DNA from 2 places in the Stenotrophomonas sp. 86156_Sma genome. Region 2 is predicted to be linked to the other one. Evidence: riboswitches for the same ligand, from Rfam matches in the RefSeq annotation. Region 2 holds a riboswitch; the other holds the start of a gene.
What was found. Region 2 has a riboswitch for glycine ahead of ACZK33_RS20945 (trimeric intracellular cation channel family protein). Riboswitches for the same ligand answer to the same signal wherever they lie in the genome.
Positions count from the first base shown of each region.

Region 1: it holds a riboswitch for glycine, as region 2 does, so the genes downstream of both, gcvP (aminomethyl-transferring glycine dehydrogenase) here and ACZK33_RS20945 (trimeric intracellular cation channel family protein) in region 2, are expected to answer to the same signal.

Region 1 covers NZ_CM151157.1:3,712,566-3,719,818, forward strand. The annotation lists gene ACZK33_RS17255 (M2 family metallopeptidase) at 179-2,143, shown strand; gene ACZK33_RS17260 (hypothetical protein) at 2,263-2,655, opposite strand; gene ACZK33_RS17265 (siderophore-interacting protein) at 2,737-3,633, opposite strand; gene ACZK33_RS17270 (multidrug effflux MFS transporter) at 3,775-5,001, opposite strand; glycine riboswitch at 5,301-5,403, shown strand; gene gcvP (aminomethyl-transferring glycine dehydrogenase) at 5,466-7,253, shown strand, end outside.
Region 2 covers NZ_CM151157.1:4,518,234-4,525,486, forward strand. The annotation lists gene ACZK33_RS20910 (primosomal protein N') at 1-732, shown strand, start outside; gene ACZK33_RS20915 (glutathione S-transferase family protein) at 927-1,547, opposite strand; gene ACZK33_RS20920 (NYN domain-containing protein) at 1,692-2,471, opposite strand; gene ACZK33_RS20925 (NAD(P)/FAD-dependent oxidoreductase) at 2,595-3,875, shown strand; gene ACZK33_RS20930 (nuclear transport factor 2 family protein) at 3,963-4,394, opposite strand; gene ACZK33_RS20935 (hypothetical protein) at 4,463-4,876, opposite strand; gene ACZK33_RS20940 (GIY-YIG nuclease family protein) at 4,950-5,216, opposite strand; glycine riboswitch at 5,257-5,346, shown strand; glycine riboswitch at 5,360-5,465, shown strand; gene ACZK33_RS20945 (trimeric intracellular cation channel family protein) at 5,548-6,165, shown strand; gene ACZK33_RS20950 (MdtA/MuxA family multidrug efflux RND transporter periplasmic adaptor subunit) at 6,451-7,253, shown strand, end outside.

The DNA of each region.
Region 1 (7,253 bases), 810 kb from region 2:
CGTCCCCGCACTCCGACACCGCCCCGCCACCCCACGGAATCCCCGCTTTTGAAGTTGACGTTGCCCTTGCTTGAAGACCTCTGCGGGTGCCGGGCGCCGCCCGGCCGACTTCCGCCACTTGCGGTGGCAGCGACGGCCCACTAGCCTTCGGCCGTCGTTCACCACCCAAGGACCGCCCGTGAAACACCGTCATCTCCTGCTGGCCTCGGCAATCGCCGCCGCCACGCTGGCCCTGGCCGCCTGCAAGAAGGAAGCTGCGCCAGGCACCGATACCGCCAGCAGCAGCGCCCCGGCCGGCGAAACCGCCGACCAGTTCGTGGCCCGCATCAATGCCGAATTCAAGGCCGCCTACCCGGAGATGACCTCGGCGCAGTGGCTGTCCTCCACCTACATCAACAGTGATTCGGAACGCATCGCGGCCAAGGCCAACGAGCGCTCGCTGACCCAGCTCAACAGCTGGATCGAACAGGCCGCCAAGTTCGACGGCAAGCCGATGAGCGAGGACAGCAAGCGCGCGATCCACCTGCTGAAGCTGATGTCCTCGATGCCGGCGCCGCGTGACCCGGCCAAGCTGGCCGAGCTGACCCAGATCGCCACCCGCATGGAAGGCAGCTACGGTGCAGGCAAGTACTGCACCGACGCCAACGATCCCAACTCCTGCCGCCAACTGGGCGAGCTGGAGCAGGTGCTGGCGCGCAGCCGCGACTACGACAAGCAGCTCGATGCCTGGCAGGGCTGGCACAGCACCACCAAGAACATGCGCGGCGACTACCAGAAGTTCGTCGGCCTGGTGAATGAAGGCGCCAAGGGCATGGGCTTCACCGATGCCGGCCAGATGTGGCGCAGCGGCTACGACATGCCGCCGGAGCAGATCGGCCCGGAAACCGACCGCCTGTGGGAACAGGTCAAGCCGATGTACGAGCAGCTGCACTGCTACGCACGCGGCAAGCTGGACAAGACCTACGGCAAGGACAAGGCGGAAGTGGGCAATGGCCTGATCGCCGCACACCTGCTGGGCAACATGTGGCAGCAGGACTGGTCGAATCTGTGGGACCAGCTGGAGCCGTATCCGGGTGCCGGCAGCCTGGACATCACTGCAGCGCTTGAAAAGCAGTACCAGACCAACCTGAGCGCGGCGTTGGCCAAGGCCGGCAAGGATGCCAACGTAGCGGCGCAGTACAAGGCACAGCGCGAGGCCGAACTGCGTACCGCCAAGCAGATGACCGAGCGCGCCCAGGACTTCTACGTGTCGCTGGGCATGCCGTCGCTGCCGCAGTCGTATTGGGAAAAGACCCAGTTCATCAAGCCCGATGACCGCGACGTGGTCTGCCACGCCAGTGCCTGGGACATGAACATGGAAGGCGATGTGCGCACCAAGATGTGCATCAAGCCGAACGAAGAGAACTTCACCACCATCTACCACGAGCTGGGCCACATCTATTACGACCTGGCCTACAACCCGCTGCCGCCGCTGTTCCAGGGCGGTGCCAACGATGGCTTCCATGAAGCGATCGGCGACACCATCGTGCTGGCGATGACGCCCAAGTACCTCAGCTCGATCGGCCTGGTTGATGCGCCGACCGAAAGCCGCGAAGCGGTCATCAACAACCAGATGCGCATGGCGCTGTCGGGCGTGTCGTTCCTGCCGTTCGGGCTGATGATCGACCGCTGGCGCTGGGGCGTGTTCGATGGTTCGATCACCGCCGACAACTACAACAAGGCGTGGTGGGACCTGAAGGCCAAGTACCAGGGCGTGGCGCCGGCCAGCACCCGTGGCGAAGAGTTCTTCGATCCGGGCGCGAAGTACCACGTGCCGGGCAACACCCCGTACACCCGCTACTTCCTGGCGCGCATCCTGCAGTTCCAGTTCTACAAGGGCCTGTGCGACGCGTCCGGCTACAAGGGCCCGCTGCATGAGTGCACCTTCTACGGCAACAAGGAAGCCGGCCAGAAGTACTGGGCGATGCTGAGCAAGGGTGCCAGCCAGCCGTGGCAGGCCACGCTGAAGGAGCTGACCGGTACCGACAAGCTCGATGCCGGCCCGATGATCGAGTACTTCACCCCGGTCAACGAGTGGCTGAAGCAGCAGAACGAAGGCCAGATGTGCGGCTGGCAGGCCAACGCGGCCCCGGCGGCGAAATGAAAAAAGGGGCGGATCCGCGAGGATCCGCCCCTTTCCGGTAGTGCCGGCCGCTGGCCGGCAACTCCGCGATGATGGCCCAACGGGCAGCCGGCCACCGGCCGGCTCTACCGAAATGCCTGTCAGCTGTTCTTCTTCGCGGCCATCGCTGCGGCCAGCTCGGCCTTGAATTCCTCGAAGGTCTGGCCCTTCTCCTTCGCTTCGGCCTGCGCGGCATCGCGCAGCGCATCGGAGTAAATGAGGCGCACCGGCGTGCCGTTGCGCTCGTGCAGTTCACCGGCCTGCATTATCAGCGCCAGCACCTGGGCAGCGCTCTCGCTGTGGCCAGCGATGCGGCCGTCCATGCCCAGCACCCATTCACCATCACGTCGCACGACACCGGCCAGCAGGGTGCGCTGCGCATCGCGCAGTTCGGCATGCGGCTCCACCGGCGAGGCCTGCGCGGCTGCCTTGTTGGCGGCCTGCTTTTCCTGGCGACGGCGCTGGTCGCGGCGGATCTTGGAGCTGGTGGACATGGTGCGGTACCGCTGCGAGGGGGCGCAAGGATAACGCACCCCGCCCGCAGCGCTGCTTCACGCGTGCTCGATCCAGTATGGTCAGTCCAGCACCTTGCCGTGCCGCCAGTAGCCCATGAAGGTGATCGCGCGGCGGTCCAGCCCGCAATCGCGCACCAGGTGGCGGCGGATCGCCATCACCGCCCCCGCCTCGCCCGCCACCCAGGCGTACAGCGGCCCGGCCACGCAGGTGTCGGCCTGCTCCCAGAGGATCTGCGTATCGACGTCGATCTCCTCCAGCGCATCGCCAGCAGCCACGCTAGAGGTCGCTGACAGCCGTTCCTGGACCGCCTGCAGCAGCGGCTGGCCATAGGCGGCCTGCCCACGCGGCAACCACACCAGCTCGGCGGTGCCCGGCGCTTTCAACGGCACCGCATCGCCGGCCTGGGCCACTTCCAGCAACGCCAGCGTGCGCGGCGGATCAGGCATGGCCGCCAGCTCTTCGAGGATGCCCGCCACCGCAGGTAACGCCGTTTCATCGGCCACCAGCAGTACCTGGCCGACACCGACCGGTGGCTTCCACTCCCAGCCTTCGCTGCTCTCGGCACAGTCGGCATCGGGGGCCAGCAACACCACGCGGTCTCCCGGCCGTGCATGCATGGCCCAGCGCGAAGCGGGTCCGGTCACCCCGTGAATGACGAAATCGACGTCGACCTCGCCCTGCTCGGCGCGCAGCTGGCGGATGGTGTAGGTGCGCATCGGCGGGCGCTGATCATCCGGCAGCGCCCGGTAGCGCGGGTACCAGTCCTCGCCGCTGGGGACCTGCGGCAGGTCCTGGCCGGGCAAGGGGAAGAACACCTTGATCCGCTGGTCCGGGCCTTCGGTCTTCATCCGCGCCACGTCGGCACCAGTGAACACCATGCGGTCCAGGGAAGGGGAGAGAACGCGGCGCTCCTTCAGCGCCACCTCGAACAGGCGGTAGGTCTGCTGCGCAGCCATGGGGGAACCTCATGCAACGACATCGGATTGGCTGGCTGTCGTGCACCCGTGCACTGGCTGGCTGGAGTGCCCAGCCTAGTCCGGTGGTTTCCCGTCGCAAGCGCTGCCGGCGTCGCGGCCTGCCCTACCCCTGCACGCTGCTCAGTGACCCGTGCAGACTGCCTGCGCCGCACGTTCACGCTGGTGTTCCCAGTACCAGAACACGAAACCAGCACCGAAGAACGCAGCCTGGCCCAACGCCAGGTGCAGCGGGCTGGCGCTGAGCAGCGGCGATACCACGCCGGCCACCACGGTGCTGATCATCAGCTGCACGAAGGCCTGCAGCGACGAGGCCAGGCCGCGCTGGTGCGGGTACATGTCCAGCACCGCCAGCGCCAGGATCGGGAAGATCAGCGCCATGCCCATGCCGCCCAGGAAGATCGGCAGCACCGCCCACGGCAGCACGAACTGCGGGGCCAGCGCCACGTAGCCGACGTTCAACAGCACCGACAGCGCACACAGGCCGAAACCGATGGCGACCTGGCGGGTAGGCGTGGTGTGCCCGGCCATGCGCCCGGACAGGAACGAGCCGGTGGTCATGCCGCCGATGGTGGGGATGAACAGCCAGGCGAAGCCGCCCTCGCCCAGATGCAGGTGCTGCATCACGAACACCGGCGCCGAGGAGATGTACAGGAAGATGCCACCGAAGCCGATGCTGCCGGCCAGCGCCAGGCGCAGGAAGCGCGGGTTGAAGCCGATGCGCAGGTAATCACGCATCAACGTGCGCGGCGACAACGGCACGCGCGCTTCAACCGGATGGGTCTCCGGCAGGTAGCGCGCAGTGGCCGCCAGCAGGACCAGCCCGAACACCACCAGGAACCAGAAGATCAGCGGCCAGCCGGCGCCACTGAGCAGGATCCAGCCACCGATGATCGGTGCGATGGCCGGGGCGATGCCGAACAGCATCGACACCTGGCTCATCAGGCGCTGCGCGTCGTGGCCATGGTAGAGATCGCGGATCACCGCGCGGCCAACGATCATGCCGACACCCGCCGACAGGCCCTGCAGCGCGCGGAACGCCAGCAGCGTGGTCAGGTCGGTGGACAGCGCGCAGCCGACCGAGGCGCCGACGAACACCACCAGGCCACCGAGGATCACCCACTTGCGGCCCCAGGCATCGGACAGCGGGCCGTGCGCCAGGCTCATCAGGCCGTAGAACAGCAGGTACACGCTGATGGTCTGCTGCACCGCCACTTCGTCCACCGCCAGGCGCTGGGCCAGCTGCGGGAACGCCGGGAAGATGGTGTCGATCGAGAACGGACCGAACATGGCCAGACCGGCGAGCAGCAGGGCCATGCGGCGGGTGGAGGGAGCAACAGCGGCGGTCATGGGGAAGGCGTCCGGCAGGGCCATGCGCGGCACGCACGGCGGGCGCCGGTCCCCTTCTGCAGGGACGGCGCCAGATGAATTCGGGTATCCGCCCATCATAGGTGGGGATTGCGCCCGATGCCATGCAGCGGTGCACAAAACGCACGGCCGGGCCATCGGCCATTCAGGCGCGGCGGCCATGCCTGGAGGCGGCCGGCGGGCCCGCAACGGGCTATAATCAGCGGGCAACACGGTGGGAGAAGCGGAACACCGCTGCCGAAGGCGCAACGCCCGTAATCGCTCAGGCCCGATACCACCCGTAACAGAACTCTGGAGAGACCGGTTCGATCCGGCGCCGAAGGGGCACGAAGCTGCGGTCCGCCGCGCTTTTAAACTCTCAGGCAAAAGGACAGAGGGGCGCCCCGCAGACCGCCGACCGGCGGCTTGTGCCCGTGCGTGTGCCCTTTCCTGACGGATCCTTCGCCATGTCCCAGAACACCCCTTCCCTGCGTGAGCTCGAGCACCACAATGCGTTCGTCGAGCGCCACATCGGCCCCAACGATGCCGAGATCGCGCAGATGCTCGACGTCGTCGGCCACGCATCGCTGGATGCGATGACCGATGCCATCGTACCGGCCAAGATCAAGTCGCCGGCGCCGCTGGCACTGCCGGAATCGATGACCGAAGTGCAGGCACTGGCGAAGATCCGTGCGATCGCCGACAAGAACACCGTGCTGCGCAGCTTCATCGGCCAGGGCTACTACGGTACCCACACGCCGAACGTGATCCTGCGCAACATCCTGGAAAACCCGGCCTGGTACACCGCCTACACCCCGTACCAGGCGGAAATCTCGCAGGGCCGCATGGAAGCGCTGATCAACTTCCAGACCCTGTGTGCCGACCTCACCGGCATGGAAATCGCCAACGCCTCGCTGCTGGACGAAGCCACCGCCGCGGCTGAAGCGATGACGCTGGCCAAGCGTTCGGCCAAGTCGAAGTCGGACACCTTCTTCGTGCACGACGCCGTGCACCCGCAGACGCTGGAACTGCTGCGTACCCGCGCCGAGCCCATGGGCATCGTGCTGCGCGTCGGCACCCCGGCCGAAGCACTGGAAGCGGAAGCCTTCGGCCTGCTGTTGCAGTACCCGGACACCTTCGGCCAGGTCGGAGACTACAAGGCGCTGGTCGATGCCGTGCACGCACGCGGGGGCCTGGTGGCCGTGGCCACCGACCTGCTGGCCCTGACCCTGCTGGCCGCGCCCGGCGAATGGGGCGCGGACATCGTGGTCGGCAACAGCCAGCGTTTCGGCGTGCCGTTCGGCTTTGGTGGCCCGCACGCCGCGTTCATGGCCTGCCGTGACGCCTACAAGCGTTCGATGCCGGGCCGCCTGATCGGCGTCTCGGTCGATGCCCAGGGCAACCCGGCCTACCGCCTGACCCTGCAGACCCGCGAGCAGCACATCCGCCGCGAGAAGGCCACCTCCAACATCTGTACCGCACAGGTGCTGCTGGCGGTGATGGCCTCGATGTATGCCGTCTACCACGGCCCGGAAGGCCTGACCCGCATCGCCCGCCGCACCCACCGCCTGGCCTCGATCCTGGCCGCGGCGCTGCGCAAGGCCGGCGTGCAGGTCGGTGGCGACTTCTTCGACACCCTGCATGTCACCGGCGTGCACGCCGATGAGATCCACGCCAAGGCCCGCGCCGCCGGTTACAACCTGCGCGCGATCGACAGCGACTCGGTCGGCATCAGCCTGGACGAGACCGCTACCCGCGCCGACGTGGTCGCGCTGGCCGCCGTGTTCGGTGCGCAGGCCGACGTCGATGCGCTGGATGCCAGCACCGCCGATGCGCTGCCGGCCGGCCTGCTGCGCCAGTCCGCATTCCTGACCCACCCGGTGTTCAACACCCACCACAGCGAGCACGAACTGCTGCGCTACCTGCGCTCGCTGGCCGACAAGGACCTGGCGATGGACCGCACGATGATCCCGCTGGGCTCGTGCACCATGAAGCTCAACGCCACCGCCGAGATGATCCCGGTGACCTGGCCGGAGTTCTCGCAGATCCACCCGCTGGTGCCGGCCGACCAGGCGCTGGGCTACAAGGAACTGATCGACACGCTGGAAGCGATGCTGGTGGAATGCACCGGCTACGACGCGGTCAGCCTGCAGCCGAACTCCGGCGCGCAGGGCGAGTACGCCGGCCTGCTGGCGATCCGCGCCTACCACCGCTCGCGCGGCGAAGACCACCGCGACATCTGCCTGATCCCGGAC
Region 2 (7,253 bases):
CCACAGGGCATCGGTACCGAACGCCTGGAAGAGCACCTCACCGCCGCCTTCGCCGATTTTCCGGTGGTGCGCATCGACCGCGGCACCACCTCACGACGCGACGCACTGGAACAGCAGCTGGCGAGGCTGGGCGACCAACCCGGCATCCTGGTCGGCACGCAGATCCTGGCCAAGGGCCACGACCTGCCGAAGCTGACACTGGTGGTGGTGGTGGGCATCGACGAAGGTTTGTTCTCCGCGGACTTCCGCGCCAGCGAGAAACTGGCGCAGCAGCTGATTCAGGTCGCAGGACGCGCGGGACGTGCACGTGATCCTGGTGAGGTCTGGCTGCAGACCCATCACCCCGGGCATCCGCTGCTGGAAACCCTGGTGAGCGGTGGCTACCACCCGTTCGCGCAGGCCGAGTTGAACCAGCGCCAGGCCGCCGGATTCCCGCCGTTCGCGCATCTGGCACTGATGCGCGCCGAGGCACAGCAGGTCGAGCATGCCAATGCGTTCCTGCTGGCGGCGCGGCAACTGCTGGGGGAACAGAATGTGGTCGAGGCCTACGGGCCGATGCCGGCGCCAATGCCGCGGCGTGCCGGTTACCAGCGCACGCAGCTGTTGCTGTCCGCGCTTCAGCGGCCACCGCTGCATGGCGTGCTGGCCCAGCTGGTGCCGCAGCTGTATGCGCTGCCGGAGGCACGCAAGGTGCGCTGGTCGCTGGATGTGGATCCGACGGATCTGTATTGAGGGCGCTGCCCAATGCTGCGTAGAGTCGAGCTTGCTCGACTGCCGTGCGCCAGAAACAGTCGAGCAAGCTCGACTCTACCGTCGGTCCGTATGGACCCGACGGATCTGTATTGAGGCAGACGAACGCTAGCGCCGGGCCATGCCCGGCGGTCCTCCGCATACCACGCTCGCCGGGCATGGCCCGGCGCTACCCCTCAGGTCAGCGGCGACATCACGCCGCGCTGGTAGGCCGGGCGTTCGCGCAGGCGGGCGTACCAGTCGGCCAGGTGCGGCAGTTCCGGGCGCTGGATGGGCAGTTCGAACCAGGCATAGATCAGCGAGCCCAGCGGGATGTCACCCATCGCGAACGTCTCGCCCGACAGCCACGGCTGTCTGGCCAACGTGGCATCGGCCATCGCCAGGTAGTCACCGGCACGCACGATGGCGGCATTGATGCGCGCTTCGTCGCGGTCAGCCGGGGCGGTGCGCATGATGCCCCAGATCAGGTCGGTGTACAGCGGCGCCATGCGCGAGGTGCTCCAGTCCATCCACTTCTCGGCCTGGGCGCGTTCCATCGGGTCTTCGGCGTACAGCGTGCCCAGCGCGTAGCGCGCACTCAGATAGCGCACGATGGCATTCGATTCCCACAGCGGCAGGCCATGGTCTTCGATCACCGGCACCAGGCTGTTGGGATTCATCGCCAGGTACTCCGGCGTCTGCGTGCCGCCATGGCTGCCACCAACCTCGATGGATTCGTACGGCAGGCCGATTTCCTCGGCGCACCACAGCACCTTGCGGACGTTGCTGGAATTGCGGCGGCCCCAGATCTTCAACATGCGGGTTTTTCCTTGCTGGCAATGCGAGCGGCAACGATACGCCTGATCGGAGTGGAGATGTGCGTGCCGGATACGGGATCTGGCATCTGGGGCTTGCCGGCCAGCGGCCGGCACTACCGGTTCCTTTCCGGCCAGCGGCCGGCATTACCGGTTCTTTTTTGGCAGCGCGCGCACGTAGGAGGACTTGCCGTCCTTCTTCAGCTCGAACAGCCCGATCGCTGCCAGCAGGTCACTGAGCTTGCCGTAACCGTAGTTGCGCGGATCGAACGAGGCCTGGTTGCCGATCTGGCTGCCGACCGGGCCAAGGTGCGACCAGCCATCCTCGCCCTCGGCCGAGGACACCGCACGGCGCAGCATCTTCACCAGCCGCGTATCGCTGCGCATTTCCGCACCGCTCTTGCGTGGCCGGGCATCGTCGTTGGCAACAGGCTCGTTCGATGCCTGTTCGCTGGACGCCTGTTCGGTATCCGGCACGCTGGCATGGGTCTGGCCCAGCGCTTCCAGATAGGTGAACTTCGAGCACGCGTTGACGAACGGCTCCGGGGTTTTCTTCTCGCCGAAGCCATACACCTTCACGCCATCGGTCAGCAGGCGCATCACCATCGGGGTGAAATCGGCATCGCTGGACACGATGGCGAAGCCATCGAGATTGCGCGCGTACAGCAGGTCCATGGCATCGATCACCATCGCCATGTCCGAGGCATTCTTGCCCTTGCTGTAGGCGAACTGCTGGATCGGGCGGATCGCATATTCGTGCAGCACGGCCTCCCAACCCTTCAACCGCGGGCTCTTCCAGTTGCCATAGGCGCGGCGCACGTTGGCCACACCGTAGCGGGCGACTTCGGCCAGGACCTCGTCGATCTTCGAGGCCGGCGCATTGTCGGCGTCGATCAACAGGGCGATGCGCTTTTCCGGTTCGCTCATGGGCTCCTCACGGGCGGTTGCCTGAACCCGAGTATCGCCGATCCATGCGGGCGCTGACGTGACAGGGCGCCATCGTGCGAAGATGCCAGGCGCTTCCCCCAATGCCCCCACTGGAGTGAGTCGATGAGTCGCGAGCGCGTTCCCCACCTGGTTGTTGTCGGCGGCGGTTTTGCCGGTCTCTGGGCCACCCGTGCCCTGGCCCGCGAGCGCATACGCATCACCCTGGTCGACCGCCGCAACCACCATCTGTTCCAGCCGCTGCTGTACCAGGTGGCCACCGCCGGCCTGTCCGCCCCGGATATCGCCGCACCGCTGCGCCACATCCTCGGCCACCAGCGCAATGTGGAAGTCCGCCTGGGCGAAGTGGTGACCATCGACAAGCAGGCCCGGCAGATCCGCATGGCCGATGGCAGCACGCTGGACTACGACACTCTGCTGCTGGCCACGGGTGCCACCCACGCCTACTTCGGCAACGACCAGTGGGCCGATGATGCCCCCGGCCTGAAGACGCTGGACGATGCCATCGCGCTGCGCCGCAAGCTGCTGCTGGCGTTCGAACGTGCCGAGGCCGAACCGGACCCGGCGAAGAAGGCCGCGTGGCTGAGCTTCGCCGTGGTCGGCGGCGGCCCCACCGGTGTTGAACTGGCCGGCACCCTGGCCGAAATCGCGCGGCATACGCTGCGCAACGAGTTCCGCCATATCGACCCGGCCAGCGCCAAGGTGCGGCTGGTCGAAGCCGGCCCGCGCGTGTTGTCTTCGTTCCCGGAAGTGCTTTCGCTGAAGGCACGGCGGCAACTGGAAAAACTGGGCGTGGAAGTATTGACCGGTACCCCGGTGAGCGACATCGACAGCCAGGGCTTCAAGCTCGGTGAACAGTTCGTGCCGGCCCGCACTGTGGTGTGGGCCGCCGGTGTGGCCGCTTCACCGCTGGCGCGCACCCTGGATGTGCCGCTGGATCGCGCCGGCCGCGTGCAGGTGCAGCCGGACCTGACCCTGCCCGACCACCCCGAGCTGTTCGTGGCCGGCGATCTGGCCGCACTGAATCAAGCCAATGGCAAGCCGGTGCCTGGCGTCGCGCCCGCCGCCAAGCAGATGGGCAAGTACGTGGCCGAGGTGATCCGCGCGCGTCTGCATGGCAAGGCAGCACCGGGGCCGTTCAAGTACGCCGACTTCGGCAACCTGGCCACCATCGGCCGCATGGCCGCGATCGTGCACCTGGGCCGGCTGCAGCTTTCCGGCGTGCTGGCCTGGTGGTTCTGGCTGGCCGCGCACGTGTTCTTCCTGATCGGCTTCCGCAACCGCATCGTGGTGCTGCTGAACTGGGCCGTGGCGTACTGGAGCTACCAGCGCAGCGCGCGCATCATCTTCGGTGATGATCAGGAAGACCGGCGACCCCGACGGTAATGCCCGCGCGCGGCGTGTCCCTGTAGAGCCGAGCCCATGCTCGGCTTCTGCAATCCGAACGAAGTGCAGCCGAGCATGGGCTCGGCTCTACAGCGCCTTCGGTTTCGGGTACCACAGTGCATTGACGATGACCCAGCGCTGGTCGAAGCGGCCCATGTGGAAGTAGTCGACGAACCACGGGGTTTCCAGCCGCACCGAGGCCGCGTTGCCGGTCACGTCCAGCACCGTGCAGCGGCGTTCCCATTGATCCTTCGGGGTCTTCAGCGCGCCCTGTTTCGTCAACGAGACCAGTTCCTCCTTCGACATGCGGCGCAGGCCCAGGCGTTCGTCGGGTGTATCGCCGAGCACCGCGCGCTTGGCCAGGTCCGGGTGCAGGGAACGGGCGACACGCTGCGGGTCGGCCTCCAGCTGGCCATCGACGTAGTCGTGGCAGGTGGCTTCGATGGCCGCGATGGTGGCCGGGTCGGCGGCAGGGCTCGTTGCTGCGGAAAGAGCGAACAGCAGGGCAATCGTGGACATCCGGGTCTCCGGCTCTGGGCGCGGGGCGATCATCGCATGGGCAAGCCGCATCCACGCATGGCGTGGATCTACTGCATCAGGCCCATTTCGTCGACGCTCAGCTGCATGTACAGGAACGCGGCCGCTTCGTCGGTCATCGGCTGGCCCTGCGGGAAACTGTCGAGCCAGGCGGAGATGCGCGCATGCCGATGCTTCAGCGCATCAGCTATCGCGCGCTTTTCCGCGTCGGTGGCATGTTCCTGCATCTCATCGCGCAGCAGGTCATCGCCGATGCCCCATTTTTCGGCCAGCGGGATCAGGTCGACCAGATCGGGCGGCACCTGGTCGCGGCGCAGGTGGATGGGCTCGGGCGTGTCCGGGCCGCGCTGTGCGGCCAGTTCGGCGGCGCTGCCGATCTGCCCGTGCTGCAGCGGTGGCGGAGTCTGGGCGCAGGCCGACAGGGGGATACAGAACGTCAACATCAGCATCCAGCAGGATTTCATCGGACCGCTTCCTGTGTCGATGGATGTGGCGATGATGGCATGGCCCAGCACACCATCCACGCATGGCGTGGATCTACAGGACCGGGGCCTGCAGCCAGGCCAGCTTGCGTTCGCGGGGCTGCTGCTTGAGCTGCCACTCGGCGCGTGAGGCGGCGGCCCGGTCTGGGTACTCGCGTACGGCCAGCACGCGCAGCGGCGGCCGCGCCCGGGTGTAACGCGCGCCCTTGCCGGCCTGGTGGGCAGCGAAACGCGCATCCACGTCGGTGCTGATGCCGGCGTAATAGCTGCCATCGCGGCATTCGAGCAGGTACAGGAACCAGGGTCGGAGGGACGGGGCCATGCCCGGATTATGCCGTGCTGCACTGCAGCGGATATACTGGCGCCCGAATGCAGGAGAGAGGCGCCGCGCTGGCGCCCGCCGAAGGCGCAGGCTCCCATGATCGCTCAGGCCGGTGGGCTGGAATCCCACCAACCATGCATTCGACTCGCCGAGCTGGAGAGAGGTCACCGGGCATGCCCGGCACGATCCGCCGAAGGGGCACGCGGCCCATGCCGCTGAACTCTCAGGCAAAAGGACAGCGGGAGCGGCACCGGTCATCGTCATCCCGTCATTGCGCAGGCAGTGGCGATAGTGGCGCATGGCCGGCCCCACCGCGCCCGGAGCCTGTCCCATGCTGCTGTCCATCATCTACCTGATCGCCATTTCCGCCGAAGCCATGACCGGCGCGCTGTCCGCCGGCCGTCGCCGCATGGACCTGTTCGGGGTGGTCATGATCGCCTGCGTTACCGCCCTCGGGGGCGGTTCGCTGCGCGACATCCTGCTCGGCCACTACCCGCTGGGCTGGGTGAAGCATCCCGAGTACCTGGGCTTCACCGTGTGCGCGGCGCTGATCGCCACCTGGGTGGCGCGCTGGATGCACCACTTCCGCCGCACCTTCCTGGTGCTCGATGGCCTGGGCCTGATCGCCTTCACCCTGATCGGCTGCTCGATCGCGCGCGAGGCCGGCCATGCCATGCCGATCGTGCTGATCGCCGGCATGCTGACCGGCGCGTTCGGCGGCGTGCTGCGCGACATTCTCTGCAACGAGGTGCCGCTGATCTTCCAGAAGGAGCTGTACGCGATCATCGCGCTGCTGACCGGCGCGGCCTACCTGTTGCTGCTGCACTGGGGCGTGGCCGACGCCACCGCGATCCTGTGCTGCCTCGGCGGCGGCTTCGCGCTGCGCCTGCTGGCGATCCACTACCGCTGGGAAATGCCGAAGTTCGTCTATCACGACGAAGTGCATTGATTGTTTGTCGGTAGTGTCGGCCGCTGGCCGGCAACACGGCACACGCCCGCAGATTCCGGCAGGTTGCCGGCCAGCGGCCGGCACTACCGAATGCGTTGCATGACCATGGTCATACGGCATTGGCCGGGGTGATTGGCTACCATTGTCACCCCGTCGCTGCCGCGACGGCATCCAGCCACGCCGCGCCCGCGGCCCCGCCAGACAACTCCCTCCCCGCTGCCCGTGGTGCCGTGAACGCGCCGACGGGCCCGCATGTCCCTGCGCGCGCAGGGCGCAGGATGCCCCATGTCTGTCGCCGAAAATTCCCGCTTCCGTCGTGCCCGCCTGTTGTGGGCGGTGCTGGCCATCGCCCTCGTCGCCGTTCTGGCGTGGTGGCTGTGGCCCCGGAACGGCGCCGGCAGCAGCGACGATGCGCCGGGCAAGACGGTGCCGGTACGCGTGGCACGCGCCAGCGCCGAGCCGCTGGTGCTGCGCCTGAAGGCGGTCGGTACGGTCACCCCGCTGCACAGCGTGGTGGTACGCAGCCGCGTGGATGGCGAACTGCTACGGCTGCATTTCCAGGAAGGCCAGCAGGTGAAGGCCGGCGATCTGCTGGCGCAGATCGACCCGCGCCCGTATGAAGTGAAGCTGGCACAGGCGCAGGGTACCCAGCAGCAGAATCTGGCCGAGCTGGAAAACGCCGAGCGCCAGCTGCAGCGCTACCGCGAACTGCAGAAGCAGAACTACGTGTCCGGGCAGGAACTGAGCGACCAGCAGAGCAAGGTGCGCCAGCTGCAGGGCCGCCGCCTCAGCGATCAGGCGTCCGTTGATGAAGCGCGCCTGCAGCTGCAGTACACCCGCATCACCGCGCCGGTCAGTGGCCGCGTCGGGCTGCGCCGGTTGGACGTGGGCAACCTGGTGCGCGCCAGCGATGCCGAAGGCCTGGTGACGCTGGCGCAGACCGCGCCGATCAGCGTGCTGTTCACCGTGCCCGAACCCGAGCTGCCTGCGCTGCTCGATGCCGTGCAGGCGCAACCGGCACTGGCGGTGGAAACCTGGGACCGCGAAGAACGCCGGCAGCTGGCCCGCGGCTCGCTGTCCAGCGTCGA